3 regions of the Rhizobium sp. WSM4643 genome follow, and region 2 is predicted to be linked to each of the others. Evidence: riboswitches for the same ligand, from Rfam matches in the RefSeq annotation. Region 2 holds a riboswitch; each other region holds the start of a gene.
The links. A riboswitch is a leader RNA that binds a small molecule or an ion and turns the genes downstream of it on or off. The one in region 2 is predicted to bind cobalamin.

Region 1 (5,390 bases), 1.4 Mb from region 2:
CTACCACAAGGCAGTCGACAACGCGACCAAGTTCATCCCGCTCTGGGTGAAAGTGGCGGTCGCAATCGCGCTCGGCCTCGGCACCATGGTGGGCTGGAAGCGCATCGTCGTCACCGTCGGCGAAAAGATCGGCAAGACGCATCTGACCTATGGTCAGGGTGCGGCAGCCGAAGTCGTGGCGATGGTCACCATCGCTTCGGCCGACCATCTCGGCCTGCCGGTCTCGACCACCCATGTGCTGTCGTCCGGCGTTGCCGGCACCATGGCGGCGAACGGTTCCGGCCTGCAATGGTCGACGGTGCGCAACATGCTGATGGCCTGGGTGCTGACGCTGCCGGCCTCGATCGCGATCGCCTTCGTGCTCTTCGTGATCATGCGCCAGGTTTTTTAGAGAAAGCTCCTGGCAAAGCGCGAAGCGGTTGCCGGGAATTGCGTCAGAACAAAAGGTTAGAGCATACCGTCAGGCCATGGAGGCCAGGCTGGCATTGCGATCGCCGATGAAGATGCCCGCCGCGGCGGCGGGCATCGCCTTGCCGAAAAGGTAACCTTGGCCGATATCGCAGCCGAGCTGCAGCAGGAAGGCGAGCTGGCCGTGCTCCTCGATGCCTTCGGCCGTCGTCTTGATGTTGAGGCTCCTGCCGAGACCGAGCATGGCGCGAACGATCTTTTCCTGGCGCTCGTCGTCGCGATAGGTGGCGATGAAACTTTTGTCGATCTTGATCTTGTCGAAACGATAGCGGGCGAGCTGGGCGAGGCTCGAATAGCCCGTGCCGAAATCGTCGAGGGCGATCTGGATGCCGGCCGCATGAAGCTCGTCAAGAATGAGGGCGGCGACGGCGGGATCCTGGATCAGCGCGTTTTCGGTGATCTCCACTTCCAGGCGCTGCGGCGGCAGCCGGCTTGCCGAAAGCACCTTGAGAATGCGCGACGTCAGCAATCTGTCTTCCATCTGCACCGGCGAGACGTTGAAGGACAACGTCACATGCTCCGGCCATGTGAGGGCGTCGCTGCAGGCCTGGGCGAGAAGATCCTCGAACAACGCCGTGATCATGCCGGTTTCCTCGGCGATATCGATAAAGACCGGCGGAGGAATATTGACACCGTCGTCGCTGATCCAGCGCGCCAGCGCCTCGAAGCCGCAGAGCTGACCGGTCTTCAGGTCGATCAGCGGCTGATAGAAGGGCTTGATCGCCTTGTTGGAAATTGCGGCACGCAGCCTGGTTTCCAGAGCGGCACGTTCCGTTACCTTGTCCTGCATCGAAGGTTCGAAAACCAAACAGTGGTTGGGTCCACGCGATTTCGCCTCGTACATGGCGAGGTCGGCACGGTGGGCGGCATCTTCCAGCGGCTCGGCTCCCTCGGCCCAGCGGTCGTAGCCGACGCTGGCGCCGACTTCGACGGCAAAGCCATCGATATGGATGGGCCGGGTGACGGCCTGGATCAGCAGCTTGGCAAAACGCTCCTCACGCTGTGCCGTCAGGGCGAAGGCGACGATGATGAATTCGTCGCCGCCGAAGCGATAGACGCAGTCGGCATTGCCGAGCGCGCAGATGCGTCTGGCAACCTCGATCAACAGGATGTCGCCGCCCTTATGGCCGACAAGATCGTTGACCTTCTTGAAGCCGTCGAGGTCGACGGAGAAGATGGTGACGTTGCGGTCCCACTCCTCGATCTCGGCCTCGTCGTCCTTGATCGGCCGTGAGAGGATCTTGCGCTCGAAGGCGTAGCGGTTGGGCAGCTTGGTGAGATGGTCGTGGGTCGCGGTCCAATCGGCTTTTGCCTGGGCGGCCGCGCGCAGTTCCATTTCCTTACGCAGGTCGGCGATGCGCAGCACCGAATAGATGAAGCTCATGGCGCCGGCGATGCCGAGCGCCAGAACGAGCTTGTCGGCGCCATACTCGCCGAATCCGATCAGGAAGGCGACCAGGCTGTCGTCGAGCTGTAGCAGCGTGCCGAGAAGCCAGAGGGTCACTCCAGACACCACGATCGACACGCATTGCCGTCCGGCCCTGCTTTGGAAAAACACCGGCATCATGCCTTCTCCATCTCCACCTTCGCGGAAATATCACGAAAGTCTGAAATGTTTGTTGAAACCAGAAGGCGAATTATCAGAGGCAGCAGCCTGTTGCGTGCCGCAGAGAGACCCGACAGGCTTGTGGGGAATCAGGGCGTCGTTATCAGCGCGATGCCCTTGATTGTTCGGAAGACTGGCTCATGCGGGAGAACGAAGGCGAGCGTGCTAATGCATCGCTCGCCCTTTCCAGTGCTTCAGGCGGTGACGATCAGCAGCGGAACGCTGACAATGAGACCGACCAGAACCGTGACTGTGGCGACACGCATGAAACGCAGGCGTCGTGTGCGCTCGCCACTCCAATCATATGTCATTCTTCCATCTCCTTGGGACAAGGAAGTAGTTCCCGCAAAGCCGGGTTCAACAGAGATGACGCGATTTGCTTGTGCAAAGCTGGATAAGATCAGCAGTCTCTAATGCTGGAAGCGCAGAGACCAACGCTGTCCGTTGCTGGTCATGCGGATAACGGAAAGCGGCTCGACGTCGCTCAGCCAGAAGGAGGAGAGTGGCGCCTGAAGCACATGCACGATCGCTGCCCGGATGACGGCCGCATGGCTGATTGCAATGATGTGGCCGTCGAGAACAGTCTGTCCATCCATCCAGCCGGCGATGCGCTTGCGCAGATCAACAAGGCTCTCGCCGCCATGCGGAGCCGCTTCCGGATCGCTCATCCACCCCATGAGGTTTTCCGGCTCTTCGGTCCCGATCGCCGCGATTGACCTGCCGGCCCAGCGGCCATGGTCACAGTCGCAAAGCGCCTGATCTATCCGGGCTTGGAGGCGGAGCGCGTCAGCAGTCTGACGGGCGCGCAAGGCGGGGCTCGTGACAATGCGATCGGCGCGGGGCGGGGGGGTCATCCTGCCGGCCTCCTCTACTGCCTTGTCCTCGAGCGGTTCGTCGAGCGGGAACAGGGCCTTGCGGCTTGCTGCCGTCGCGCCGTGGCAGATCCAGGTGAGGCGCGTGTTCACAGTCGTTCTTGTCTCCCGAATGCTGCGACAGCGTCCTTCGCCGGCTTGTGAAGTTTCGTTGACAGTCTCTTCGGCGTGCAGATATAACCGTGCTGTTGCGGGTTTGGAAGCCGGTGTAAGTCCGGCGCGGTCGCGCCACTGTGACCAGCGTGAGCTCTTCGCGCTGGAAGTCAGACCCTACTGCACAAGCACTCTTTCGACTGAACGCGTCATTCCCGGAGGAATACATGTCTGACACCACTTTCGCGCCCGTTGCTGTACCGGCGCCGATCCCTGTAGGCGAGATCCTGCCCTGGGCGATCTTCGGCGGCCTGCTGATGCTCATCGTCCTCTATTTCGTCGGCACCGAGGAAGGCGCGATGGCGCTGTTCAACGGCATGTATGTGCACGAATTCGTGCATGACGGCCGCCATCTCCTCGGCTTTCCCTGCCATTAACGCGCTTCGCGATCGGAGTTCCTAACATGGTTGGAAATCTTCTGCTTCGCGGCATGCTCGCGGGCCTGATGGCTGGCATCCTCGTTTTCGCTTTCGCCCATACTTTCGGCGAGCCGCTGGTCGATGCGGCGATCGCCTTCGAGGAGGCAAGCGCCCAGGCGGCCGGCGAGGCTGCCGAACCCGAAATCGTAAGCCGCGCCACACAGGCCGGTCTTGGCCTTTTCACCGGCGTCATGGCCTACAGCGTCGCCGTCGGCGGGCTCTTTGCGCTCGCCTTCGCTTTCGTGCAAGGCCGCTTCAGCAGCCTTTCGCCACGCGGCACCTCGGCCGTCATCGCCATCGCCGCGTTCGTGGCGGTTGTCCTCGTTCCCGGTATCAAGTATCCGGCCAACCCGCCGGCGGTCGGCAATCCCGACACGATCGGTGCCAGGACCGAGCTTTTCTTCCTGATGATCGTCGTCTCGCTTGCGGCGCTGGTTGCCGCAGTGGCGCTGTCGCGCCGCCTTTCCGAGCGTTTCGGTCTCTGGAACGGCGCGATCATCGCCGGCATCGCCTATCTCGTCTTCATCGGCCTCGTGCTCTATCTGCTGCCGCCGATCAACGAGGTGCCGGAGAACTTCTCGGCGATGATGCTCTGGCGGTTCCGCACGACCTCACTCGGCATGCATGTGATCCTCTGGGCAACCTTGGGCCTTGCCTTCGGAGCATTGGCGGAAAAGCGGCTTGCGGTTAAGGGCGGGCTGCGGCCAGCGTTTCGGTGATCCGGCGTATCGAGGTGGCGACTTGCTACCCCTTCTCCCCAGCGGGGAGAAGGTGGCCCGAAGGGTCGGATGAGGGGGCCGCACGGCGCGCCCTATATGTTGCCCTTCGCTTGTGCTCAGTGCATTCGCAGCTTTGCTGCTCACCCCCTCATCTGCCTGCCGGCATCTTCTCCCCTTGGGGAGAAGGGATATGTGGCGGCGCCGTATTCCTCTCTCGTCCGTCAGGAGTCCGAGGACAGGAAGGCAAGTTGGCGGGATGGCACGCTATCTCTATCGACGGCTTGCATTTCTTGGTCTCAGCGCGACCTTGCTTCTATTCATTGCCGGAAGCGCTTTTGCCCATAGTCGCAGCGATGGCGGCAGCCATGCAGGCCTGGATATCCCGGAAATTTCCCATGGCGAGATGGCAGTCATGTCTGACTATCGCAGTGGGATTATCGACCTTGCATCCCGTGCAGTCGATACGAACGAGCCGTTTCGCCGCATGCTGAACTATGCCGAGATCCAGTATTCCTACTGTCTGTGGGGCCGGATGCCGGGCAGCGTGACGGCTGAGGAAAGCCCGTTCAACGAATGCGCCCATGCCTATCTGGCCGCGACCAAGGCCGTCTTGCTTTCGATGCGCGAGATGCCGCGGGAGAGGGCTGCTGCAGGCGAAATCATTTCCGCTGTCGATGCTGACATGGTGCGGCGCGGTCTCGCGCTCATCACCTGCCGGTTCAGCGGCGAGGCCTTCAACACAGCCGATATCGTCAAGCCGCGCTGGAGCGGGATCCCATTCCATGCCGCCAGCATGGCGTCTCTGACGGGGCTTGCCTCTTTGTTCGGCCTGGGTGTGTTTGCGCTTCGCCGCTTCTCGCAACCGAAGGCTCAGTCGTCGGAATAGCGCTGCTCGCGCCACGGATCGCCATACATGTGGTAGCCGTTCTTTTCCCAGAAGCCTGCCTGGTCGGCTGATATCAGCTCGATGCGGCGCAGCCATTTGGCGCTTTTCCAGAAATAGAGATGTGGCACGACGATCCGCATCGGGCCGCCATGCTCCGGCGTCAGCGGCAGGGCTTCCCAGGCGGTGGCGAGGATCGCATCCTCGGCGGCGAAATCGGCGAGCGGCAGGTTGGTGGTATAGCCGTCATAACTCGTCAGCATGACGTAA
Region 2 (5,390 bases):
AATCGCCTCGTGACGGAAAACTTCCAATGCCCGCGCCAGAAAGCCGATCTCGTCGCCATTTTCCCTGTAGGTGACGGGAGAGACCAGATCGCCTTTCTGCAACGCGCTGATTCGTTCGCTGATCACCCTGATGGGCCGGCCAACGAGGCTGCGCATGGCGAGAAGGAAGGCAACGACGGCCATGGCGGTGATCGCGGACTGCGTGAGCAGCGAAATGAGAACTTTCTGCCTGACTTCGGAAGCGATTTTTTCGACGGACCAGTTCGTGACGATGTAACCGGTGGCCTTGCCCGACTTATCCAGCGGGAGCGGCGCGATGATCGTCACGACGCCGGCAGATATTCTACCGTCATCGATGGTCGTCTTTTCCGGTTTCGCGCTCAAGCTCTTTGCCAGATCGGTTGGTGCCGGCAAACCACTGACGCCATCGCGCGCCCAGGTATCGACGGCGGCAGGTTCGGCGTTGAATGCGGCAAACTGCACGAGATCGAGCGAGGGGTCGTCGCGATAGAGCGAATAAGCCTCTCGAACCGCGTTCGCCTTCCCCCATTTGACGCCGCCCGCCGCCAGAGATGCAAATTGCTCGGCATTCTTGGACCAGTTCGCCTTGGCGCCATCGATCAAGGCCCGGGTTTCGTACATCCAGGTATAGGTGGCGAAAGCGGAAATGCCGCAGAGGTTCACGGCAACGATAATCGCCGCCAGCTTGGCGGTCAGAGGCATCGTTTTCAAAAATTGGAACATTCCGCGGCGGCCTAGAATTGCGGCTCAGTCGGACATGTTCCGGACTGGCGTATCAATACGGGCATCGACGCTGACGGTCACATCACGAGCCCTCATGCCCATGTCCTGATAGCAACCCAAAACGCGTAAACGCAGTGTGTATTTGATGTGTGAATAAATCATAAAGTAGAATGGGGTGCTGGGGTACATGCGGGTCGTTTCACCCTGGCGCCTGCCGGCGCCAAGCCCAGCCAACCGGCGGGTACTGCCGTATCGCGCTGGACGGTGGAGGAATAGAGATACGCTGGGCAACGGCATTGATCGCGGTTGCCTGGCTGCTGTCGGCGTCATCGACATCGCCGAAGGCTACATGCAGCGTGTCGGCGGCTTGCGGGCCGCCTTGCCGCCGCCGCGCTTTCCTGAAATAGATGCGCCGTCAGGTGCCCGCCGGTAAGGCGGGAGAATCGGGAATCCGGTGCAAAGCCGGAACGTGCCCAACGCTGTAAGGCCGACGTTTGCCGCTTATCACGCCACTGGCTTCTTGCCGGGAAGGCTGCGGCAGACGGATGACGCCCAGTCAGAAGACCGGCCTGGCTAGATAGACCGATCCGCGCGGACGGCGGGGCGGTTGCGTTGTTGGGGATTTGACGATGCGACCCTTTGATGAGGATGCCCTTTCGGCGGCGTCCGGTTTTTCCTTGGCCGAACGCGAGGCCGTCTATTATGCGATCATGACGCGGCGCGACGTTCGCAGCCAGTTCCTGCCTGATCCCTTGCCAGACGATGTCGTGGAGCGTCTGTTGACGGCCGCCCATCACGCGCCGTCGGTTGGTTTCATGCAGCCGTGGAATTTCATTCTGGTGAAAAGCCCGACTGTGCGGGCGCGCGTCCGGAATGCCTTTGCCAGCGCCAACGAGGAGGCGGCGCTGATGTTCGAAGGCGAACGGCGGCAGGCATATCGTTCGCTTAAGCTCGAAGGCATTACGGAGGCGCCGCTCGGGATCTGCGTGACCTGCGATCCCACCCGCGGCGGCAGCGTGGTGCTGGGGCGTACGCACAATCCGAGGATGGATAGCTATTCCACAGTCTGCGCCATCCAGAACCTCTGGCTTGCCGCGCGGGCGGAAGGGGTCGGCGTCGGCTGGGTCAGCATCTTTCGTGAAGGCGACCTGAAAAGCATTCTCGGCATACCCGAGCATATCGAGGTGGTCGCCTGGCTCTGTGCCGGTTTCGTCGATCGGCTCTATGACGAGCCGGAACTCTCCGTCAAAGGCTGGCGGCAGCGGCTGCCGCTCGAGGAACTCGTCTTTCATGATGGATGGGGACGAAGCGAGCCCTAAATAAAGTGCGTCGCATCGAAGATGCATGTCGTAGTCCCAAAACCGCCGCGCGGTTTGGGTGGCTTGATTGATATCACTGCTGTTGTTGTGGTTGCGGGCCCGGCGTTGCCGGATTGGTGAGGTCGATCGAGCCCTGATCGCCGGCCAGAAACTGGGGGCCGACCTGACGGACGCGGTTCTGCGTCGGATCGTAGGGGCGTTCGGGAACGGATGATTGCGGCGCAGCTGCGGCATCCTTCGCCGGGGGATTGGTGCGGATGGTGGTGATGGAGCTCTGCTGCGGCGGTTCGCTCACCACCTGCTTGCCGCGCATCTCCTCATAATAGGCGGTGAGATTGCAGGCGCAGGAGGACTTTTCCCCGGGCGTGCGGTTCTTGTAGGCAAAGGCATTTTTCATGGCGCTGTAGGGCGTGCCCGTTGCGACCGAGATCATGTTCGAGGCTTCGGTGCTCGTCACGTCACGATAGAACAGTTCGGTCTCGATGCCCGGGCACATCTTGGCGCAGGTCTGGGCGTCGCGGCCGAAATCGACCGATGTGGCGTTCGAGCTGATCGGGAAGAAGCCGCCGTCGCAACTGCGCACGCACATGGTGCTGACCGGAGATAGCATCTCGGCCCGCGGCACACCGTAACGCGGATCGACCTCGTCACCACCGCCGAGCGGAATGAAGGTATCGGTGCGCATCGCCTGTTCCTCGACGCTTGGAGCCGGTTCGTCGGCGCTGCGATCGCTCGGGGCATAGACGTTTTCGCTGTTGCAGCCATTGCGGTCGAGAGCGGCGGTCAGCTCGCGGCGCGCGTCGTCATTGCCGTCGGTCTGGTTGCGCAGCTCCTCACGGCGGTCCTGGAGATAGCGGATGTTGTCGATCATGCGGGCTTCGGACTGCGAGAGCTCGGTGCAATAATCGGCATTCTCGCCGCCGATGACGACCATGCTTCCCGAGGTGCAGCCGTTGCCGCGCAGCTCGTTGCGGACCTTGCGCAGCTCGAGGTTCTGCTCGGCCATGGCGCCGGCATATTGGCGCGCTTCCGAGCCGTTGTTATTGCCGATCGACCGCGGCAGGTCGGCGAGGCGGCCACGCAGATCCTCACAGATAGTAATGGTCTGCGCGGCAGCGGGCGCTGCGAAGACAAGGAAGACGGCAAGAGACAGGTTTCGGCGTTTCACGGCGTCGTCCCGGAATGAGCAAAGAATCGATCGGTCGTTTGCGGCACCGATCGCCGCGGGTTTCTCTTAGGGTATTTCTCTTAATAAGCTGGGATAAATTCCTAGCGTATTTTCGGGATTTTATCCAGTAGATGCGGGGAGCATTCCGTTAGGGGAAGTTCCGGGTAGCTTTCGCTCAACGGGCAACCACCGGCTTAAACGCTTTGGCACCCTCCACCGTTTGCTATAAACCCAATCGACGAGTGTCTTCGTCATGAATGTTCGCTTGGGGTCGGTGGAAAGTGGTCGAATATCCAATCGTAATGCTTCAAGGCCAGGTTATGGGGGAACTGGTTGCAGGACCAGATACGGCGACGACTGGGGTGGTCGTTTTGGGTGGTTCCAGTGGCAGAGTTGACGTTGATCGCGCGAAACTGTTCGCCGAAGCAGGAGCGAAGGCTTTGGCGCTGCAATGGTTTGGAGGATATGGGCAGTCACCGGGTATTTGCGAAATTCCCCTGGAGACGTTTTCAGAAGCGACAGAATATCTGATTTCGACCGGATGCCAGCGCATCGTGTTCGTTGGCACTTCGAAAGGCGCGGAAGCTGCGTTGCTCGCCGCGGTCCTCGATTCCCGCGTGAGTGCTGTTGTCGCTGTCAGTCCGCCTTCGGTCGTCTGGGGAAATATTGGTCCGGGAACGGATGGAATTGCCTGGCCCGAAAGGTCGTCCTGGTGCTTGAACGGCGTCCCGCTAAACTTCGTTCCCGCCGACCCGGCGTGGGAGCCGGAATATAGAGACGGCCTAGTTTCTTATCGAGGACTGTTCGAACATTGCCTGATCCGTTTCGAAAAGGCGGCACGCCGGGCTCAAATTCCGATCGAAAGAGCGTCGGCAGAAGTCGTTCTCGTTGCCGGCGGAGATGATGCGCTTTGGCCGTCCGATCGTTTCGCGCAGCAACTTGTCAGGCGTGGAAAAGAGAATGGCAAGTCAGTGTCGCTTGTCTACGACGCAGACGCAGGACACCGGATTTTGTTTCCCGGAGAGAGGACGCCGCGATCAGAGTTGCATGCTCATGGAGGCGGTGACGACCCGGATGCGAGGCTTGGGCATGCGGCGTGGCAAAAAATACTGCCGTTGCTTCAGGCATAGGATCGCTATCAATGACAGGCATTTCTAACGAGCATCGTTTCTCTGAAACGATAGCCGGAATCCGAGGCGCGCAAGACGGCCTTCACGTTTTCGCGGACGGTTGTCATGAACCGGGTTCCGGGCAAGGGGGCTGGGCCTTTATCGCCTATCGCGATTCCGCGGAAATTGCGTCCGGCTTCGGTGGCGCGGAAGATTCCGCCAATAATTCGATGGAAGTGATGGCCGTCCTCAAGGCTGTGGTTTGGATCAACAGCGAGGCAAGCGGCGAGCCCGCGACCATCTGGTCGGATTCCATCTACGCCATCAAAGGCTGCAACAACTGGCGACATATCTGGAAGAACAACGGCTGGAAGAAAAGCAGCCCGAATGGGAATGCGCGAAGGCGAACGATCGCCAATGCGGAACTCTGGAAGGCGGTCGATCTTGAACTTTGCCAGAATGGTCTGGTGACCATCGCCTGGTGCAAAGGCCATTCCGGCATTGCCGGCAACGAGCGCGCGGATGCGCTCGCAGATAAGGGGCGCCTGTCGATACCGAGTGCCTGAGACGGCATCAGGGCATGGATTTTATCCAGGGCCCCGGGCCTCATATCTGCTTGATATCAACCGGCTGCAGATGCTCGGGACAAGCCCGAACATGACGAAAAGGCTGGCCGACTTTGTCACAAGTCTGAGCCGGCTCAGGCCGGTTGCGATGCCTCGACGACGGCGAGTGCCGCCATGTTAACGACGCCGCGGGAGGTGACCGAGGGGGCGAGAATGTGGGCGGGCAGGGCGGTGCCGAGCAGGATCGGGCCGACATGCAGGCCGTCCGTCATCGACTTGACCACACCGAGGGTGATGTTGGCGGCGTCGAGGTTCGGGAAGACCAGGAGGTTCGCCTCGTCGTGCAGGGTCGTGTCCGGCATGACGCGCTTGCGCAGCGCTTCGGTGATGGCGCTTTCGCCGTGCATCTCGCCGTCGACCTCGAGGTCGGGCGCGGCTTCGCGCACGAGCTGCAGGGCGTTGCGCATCTTCGTGGCGCTTTCGG
Region 3 (5,390 bases), 1.7 Mb from region 2:
CGAAGGTCGGCATGGCGTCGTAGACCGTCACTGCATGACCGGAACGGGACAGCAGTTCGGCAGCCGCGAGGCCCGCCGGGCCGCCGCCGATGATCGCGATCCGCTTCTGGTTCATTGATGTCTTCGCCCGATTCTGTCTGCATTCAGTTTTGGCGCGGGCGCGGACCGCCTGCAAGGACGCGAGCGATCAGTGGTGCGGATGTGTGCACTGGCCGTGGTCGGCGAGCACCTCGATGACTCGGCATTGATCGACGCGGCCGTGGCCGCAGCCTTCCACCATGGTTTCCAGCTCGGCCTTCAGCGCCGTCAGGCTGCGGATGCGCTGCTCGACCTCGACGAGACGCGCCTTGGCGATGGCGTCGGCCGAGGCACAGGACTGGTACGGATCATCCTGCAGGGTGAGCAGCGTGCGGATCGCCTCGATCTCGAAGCCGAGTTCGCGGGCGTGGCGGATGAAGGCGAGACGGCTGATATCGGCAGGCTCGAAGGAACGCTGGTTACCCTCGCTGCGGCTCGGCGCCGCGAGCAGGCCTATGCTCTCATAATAACGAACCGTCGGCACCTTGACGCCGCTTTGGCGCGCAGCTTCACCAATGGTGATCTTTTTCATGATTTTCCTCTTGCACCTCTAGTCGCTAGAGGATGTAGGAGGGATGCTTCTGTTTGACAAGGAAGCGGATGATGGCTGAGAGCGAGACACGATACCGGGTTGGCGGCATGGATTGCGCCGGCTGCGCAACCAAGATCGATACGGCGGTCAGACGCGTGGCGGGTGTCGCCGATGTTTCCGTCTCGGTGATGGCGGGCACGATGACCGTCCGCCACGATGGCAGCAGCGATCTCAAGGTGATCGAGAGGAAGGTGACAGGGCTCGGCTATTCCGTCGCGCCGCTTGCTGGAAGCGCTGCGCCTGCGCATACCCAGGGCTCGCAGCATCGTCACGACCACGATCACGGCGATCATGCCGGCCATGATCACGGCTACGAAGGCCACGATCACGCAGGTCATGATCACGATCATGCAAACCACGATCATGCGAGCCATGACCATGACGGCGAAAAGGAAATCGAAGGCCTGCATGGGCACGACCATGCGCCGATGGCCGGTCCGTGGTGGCAGAGCAAGAAAGGCCGTCTGACCATTCTTGCGGGCGTGGCGCTCGTTGTCGCCTACGCCGTCGGCCATCTCGTGCCGGCGATTGCGTCCTATGCCTTCATCGTCGCCATGCTGATCGGGCTGGTGCCGATCGCGCGGCGCGCTATCATTGCCGCCCTATCAGGTACACCGTTCTCGATCGAGATGCTGATGACGATTGCCGCCGTCGGCGCCGTCATCATCAATGCCGGCGAAGAGGCGGCGACCGTCGTGTTCCTGTTCCTCGTCGGCGAGATGCTGGAAGGGGTGGCTGCCGGCAAGGCGCGCGAAAGCATCCAGTCGTTGGCGGGTCTGGTGCCGAAGAATGCGTTGCTCGAAGACAATGGGCAGACGCGGGAAGTGCCGGCAGAAAGCCTTGCCGTTGGCGCGACTATCATGGTTCGCCCTGGCGACCGTATCTCTGCGGACGGCATCATCATCTCAGGCGAGAGCGCGATCGACGAGGCGCCGGTGACGGGCGAAAGCACGCCGGTTCGCAAGGGCGTCGATGCCGTCGTTTTTGCCGGCACGGTCAATGGCGATGCGGTGCTCAGGGTTCGCGTCACGGCGGCGGCCGCCGACAACACCATCGCCCGTGTCGTCAAGCTGGTGGAGGAAGCGCAGGAATCGAAGGCGCCGACCGAACGCTTCATCGATCGGTTTTCGCGCTATTACACGCCCGGCGTGGTCGTGGTCGCAGCGCTGGTCGCGGTCGTTCCGCCGCTGCTGTTCGCTGGGCCATGGGGCGAATGGGTCTATAAGGGCCTTGCCATCCTTTTGATCGGCTGCCCCTGCGCGCTCGTCATTTCGACGCCGGCGGCAATTGCCGCCTCGCTTTCGACAGGTGCGCGGCGCGGGCTGCTGATGAAGGGCGGCGCGGTGCTGGAAACGCTCGGCAAGGTGACGATGGTCGCCTTCGACAAGACAGGCACGCTGACGGAAGGCAGGCCTCAGGTCACCGATATCATCTCCTTCGGATTGAGCGAGGCGCAGGTGCTGTCGCGCGCGGCGGTGCTGGAGCAAGGCTCCAGCCATCCGCTGGCGCTGGCGATCCTCAACCGCGCCAAGTCAGTCGGCGTTCCCGTGCCGCCGGCCCTCGAGCTGGAAGCGCTGGCGGGCAAGGGCGTCAGCGGCAAAGTCGGCGGCGAGACGCTGGACCTGCTGTCGCCGCCCGCCGCCCGTGAGCGCGGGGCGCTCAGTGCTGAACAGGATGCACGCATCGCGGCGCTGAACGACGAGGGCAAGAGCGTGTCGGTGCTGCTCGTCAACGGTGTTGCGGCCGGCCTGATCGCCATGCGCGACGAGCCGCGTGAGGATGCCGAGGCCGGGCTCGCTGCCCTCAAATCAGCAGGCATCAAGGCGATGATGTTGACGGGCGACAACAAGCGGACGGCAGCAGCCGTTGCCGGCATCCTTGGCATCGACTGGCGCGGCGAGATGATGCCGGAGGACAAGCAGCAGATCGTCGGCGAATTGAAGCGCCAGGGTTTCATCGTCGCCAAAGTCGGCGACGGCATCAACGATGCTCCGGCGCTGGCGGCTGCCGATATCGGCATTGCTATGGGCGGCGGCACCGATGTGGCGCTGGAGACGGCGGATGCCGCCGTGTTGCACGGACGCGTTAGCGATGTGGCGCGGATGATCGAACTTTCCAAACGCACGATGCGCAACATCCTGCAGAACATCACCATCGCCCTCGGATTGAAGGCGGTGTTTCTGGTGACGACGATCGCCGGCATCACCGGGCTCTGGCCGGCGATCCTCGCCGATACCGGCGCCACCGTGCTGGTGACGATCAACGCGCTGAGGCTGCTTCGGATAAAAATATAACTTTTCTGACTTCCTCCTCCGGCGCTCGTCACCGGCGGGATGTGCCATCGACGATTCGAGCCAGATCTCGAATCGAAAATCGCGGGACCGGCCATAGGTCGGCTCTCATCGTGGGGGCTCCCAGGAACGTAGCGATTTCAAACCTGTCGTAACGCAATGCACAAACCATCCGTTGACGCGAATTTGGATTGGCGTACTATATCTAGTGTTCGAGGTTCCATCGATTCGTGAGGATCGGTGGCTAAGACGGGAATACGGTGCGCCTCGCCATCATGGCGCGGCAATGCCGGAGCTGCCCCCGCAACTGTAAGCGGCGAGCAACTGTCCGATTTCAGGTCACTGGAGCATGACGCTCCGGGAAGGCTGGGCAGGCGCTTTGACCCGTGAGCCAGGAGACCTGCCTCGAACGAAACGTCCACGGGCGGGGTGTCCGGAAGGTCGCGTTGCGTTGCTGCGGGGAATCTCCGCATCGCGTTTCGCAGGCCCGAGCCTCCGCCCCCGAAACCTTCGCATTGAGCCACTTCGGGGTGAAGTCATGTCAGTATCTCAGTTCAGGCCGCCACCCGCTAGACGTAGACGGCGGAGCTGAACAGCCGCATAGCTCAAATCACCAGAGATTTTTCGACGGATATCGGCAGATTTCCGATCGATCTCCTGCGTCCCAATCGCATCACGAGGAATATCATGACCATTACCGTCTACAGCAAGCCTGCCTGCGTCCAGTGCATCGCCACCTACCGTGCCCTCGACCGGTTGGGTGTCGATTATGACATCGTCGATATCTCTGAGGATGCCGAAGCGCTCGATCGTGTCCGCAGCCTCGGCTACATGCAGGCGCCTGTCGTCATCGCCGGCGAGCAGCATTGGGCGGGCTTCCGCCCTGACATGATCAGCGCGCTCTCCTGATCGAGAAAAGCGATGGGCCTGATCGTCTATTATTCCAGCCGATCCGAGAACACCCATCGGTTCGTCGCCAAGCTCGGACTGCGCGCAACGCGCATTCCGCCAAGTGGCGCTGACGCGTTCCATATCCGCGAACCCTTCGTGCTTGTTGTGCCGACCTATAGCGGCGACGGCGGCAAGGGTGCCGTTCCCAAGCAGGTGATCCGTTTCCTCAACGATGCGGAAAACCGAGGACACATCCGCGGCGTGATTGCCGCGGGCAACAGCAATTTCGGCGAGACATACGGGCTCGCCGGCGACGTCATCTCGCAGAAATGCCAGGTGCCTTACCTCTACAGGTTCGAGCTGCTGGGCACGGAAGCGGATGTCGCCAACGTCAAACACGGACTGGAACGGTTTTGGACACGGGAACAACTCTGACGCGGGATGCGGGCGCAAAACCGCATAACACTTTTGCTCATCCCGCCGGCGAACGCCCTTTGAAAGCGGCGGAAACGCTCGACTATCACGCGCTGAATGCGATGCTGAACCTCTATGACGATGAGGGACGGATCCAGCTCGACAAGGATCGAATGGCTGCCAAGCAGTATTTCCTGCAGCATGTGAACCAGAATACGGTGTTCTTTCACAACCTTCGGGAAAAGCTCGATTACCTCGTGACCGAGGGCTATTACGAGCAGGAGGTTCTCGATCAGTATTCCTTCAATTTCGTGCGCGACCTGTTCGACCAGGCCTATGCCAAGAAATTCCGTTTCCCGACCTTCCTCGGCGCCTTCAAATACTACACCAGCTATACGCTGAAGACCTTCGACGGAAAGCGCTATCTCGAGCGCTATGAGGACCGCATTTGCATGGTAGCGCTGGCCTTGGCGCGCGGCGACGAGACCCTTGCCCGCGGCATGGTGGAGGAGATCATTTCCGGCCGCTTCCAGCCGGCGACGCCGACCTTCCTCAATGCCGGCAAGAAGCAGCGCGGCGAACTGGTTTCCTGCTTCCTGCTGCGCGTTGAGGACAATATGGAATCGATTGGCCGGTCGATCAATTCGGCGCTGCAATTGTCGAAGCGTGGTGGCGGCGTGGCGCTGTCATTGACGAACATCCGCGAGGCGGGCGCGCCGATCAAACATATCGAGAACCAATCGTCAGGCATCATCCCGGTGATGAAGCTGCTCGAAGACAGTTTCTCCTATGCCAACCAGCTCGGCGCGCGCCAGGGCGCGGGGGCCGTCTATCTCAATGCCCACCACCCCGATATCATGCGCTTCCTCGATACCAAGCGCGAAAATGCCGACGAGAAGATCCGCATCAAGACGCTGTCGCTCGGCGTCGTCGTGCCGGACATCACCTTCGAACTGGCGAGGAACAATGAGGACATGTACCTGTTCTCGCCCTATGACGTAGAGCGCGTCTATGGTGTGCCCTTCACCGAGATTTCGGTGACGGAAAAGTACCGCGAGATGGCGGACGACGCCCGCATCTCCAAGAAGAAGATCAAGGCGCGCGAATTCTTCCAGGTGCTTGCC

Region 1: another riboswitch for cobalamin. It lies ahead of N1937_RS18025 (CbtB domain-containing protein); the one in region 2 lies ahead of bluB (5,6-dimethylbenzimidazole synthase).
Region 3: another riboswitch for cobalamin. It lies ahead of nrdH (glutaredoxin-like protein NrdH); the one in region 2 lies ahead of bluB (5,6-dimethylbenzimidazole synthase).

What each region holds. Positions count from the first base shown of each region.
Region 1 covers NZ_CP104040.1:3,615,832-3,621,221, reverse strand. The annotation lists gene N1937_RS18040 (inorganic phosphate transporter) at 1-391, shown strand, start outside; gene N1937_RS18035 (putative bifunctional diguanylate cyclase/phosphodiesterase) at 461-2,032, opposite strand; gene N1937_RS18030 (histidine phosphatase family protein) at 2,485-3,039, opposite strand; adenosylcobalamin (AdoCbl) riboswitch at 3,116-3,253, shown strand; gene N1937_RS18025 (CbtB domain-containing protein) at 3,267-3,476, shown strand; gene N1937_RS18020 (CbtA family protein) at 3,503-4,237, shown strand; gene N1937_RS18015 (hypothetical protein) at 4,494-5,123, shown strand; gene N1937_RS18010 (sulfite oxidase-like oxidoreductase) at 5,108-5,390, opposite strand, start outside.
Region 2 covers NZ_CP104040.1:2,255,926-2,261,315, reverse strand. The annotation lists gene N1937_RS11445 (methyl-accepting chemotaxis protein) at 1-744, opposite strand, end outside; gene N1937_RS11440 (hypothetical protein) at 932-1,177, shown strand; cobalamin riboswitch at 1,145-1,331, shown strand; gene bluB (5,6-dimethylbenzimidazole synthase) at 1,374-2,063, shown strand; gene N1937_RS11430 (DUF2865 domain-containing protein) at 2,137-3,231, opposite strand; gene N1937_RS11425 (acyl-CoA thioester hydrolase/BAAT C-terminal domain-containing protein) at 3,552-4,361, shown strand; gene N1937_RS11420 (ribonuclease H family protein) at 4,373-4,906, shown strand; gene N1937_RS11415 (NADP-dependent malic enzyme) at 5,041-5,390, opposite strand, start outside.
Region 3 covers NZ_CP104040.1:3,962,073-3,967,462, reverse strand. The annotation lists gene N1937_RS19640 (TIGR03862 family flavoprotein) at 1-115, opposite strand, end outside; gene N1937_RS19635 (MerR family transcriptional regulator) at 188-610, opposite strand; gene N1937_RS19630 (heavy metal translocating P-type ATPase) at 682-2,964, shown strand; cobalamin riboswitch at 3,160-3,383, shown strand; gene nrdH (glutaredoxin-like protein NrdH) at 3,649-3,870, shown strand; gene nrdI (class Ib ribonucleoside-diphosphate reductase assembly flavoprotein NrdI) at 3,883-4,287, shown strand; gene nrdE (class 1b ribonucleoside-diphosphate reductase subunit alpha) at 4,266-5,390, shown strand, end outside.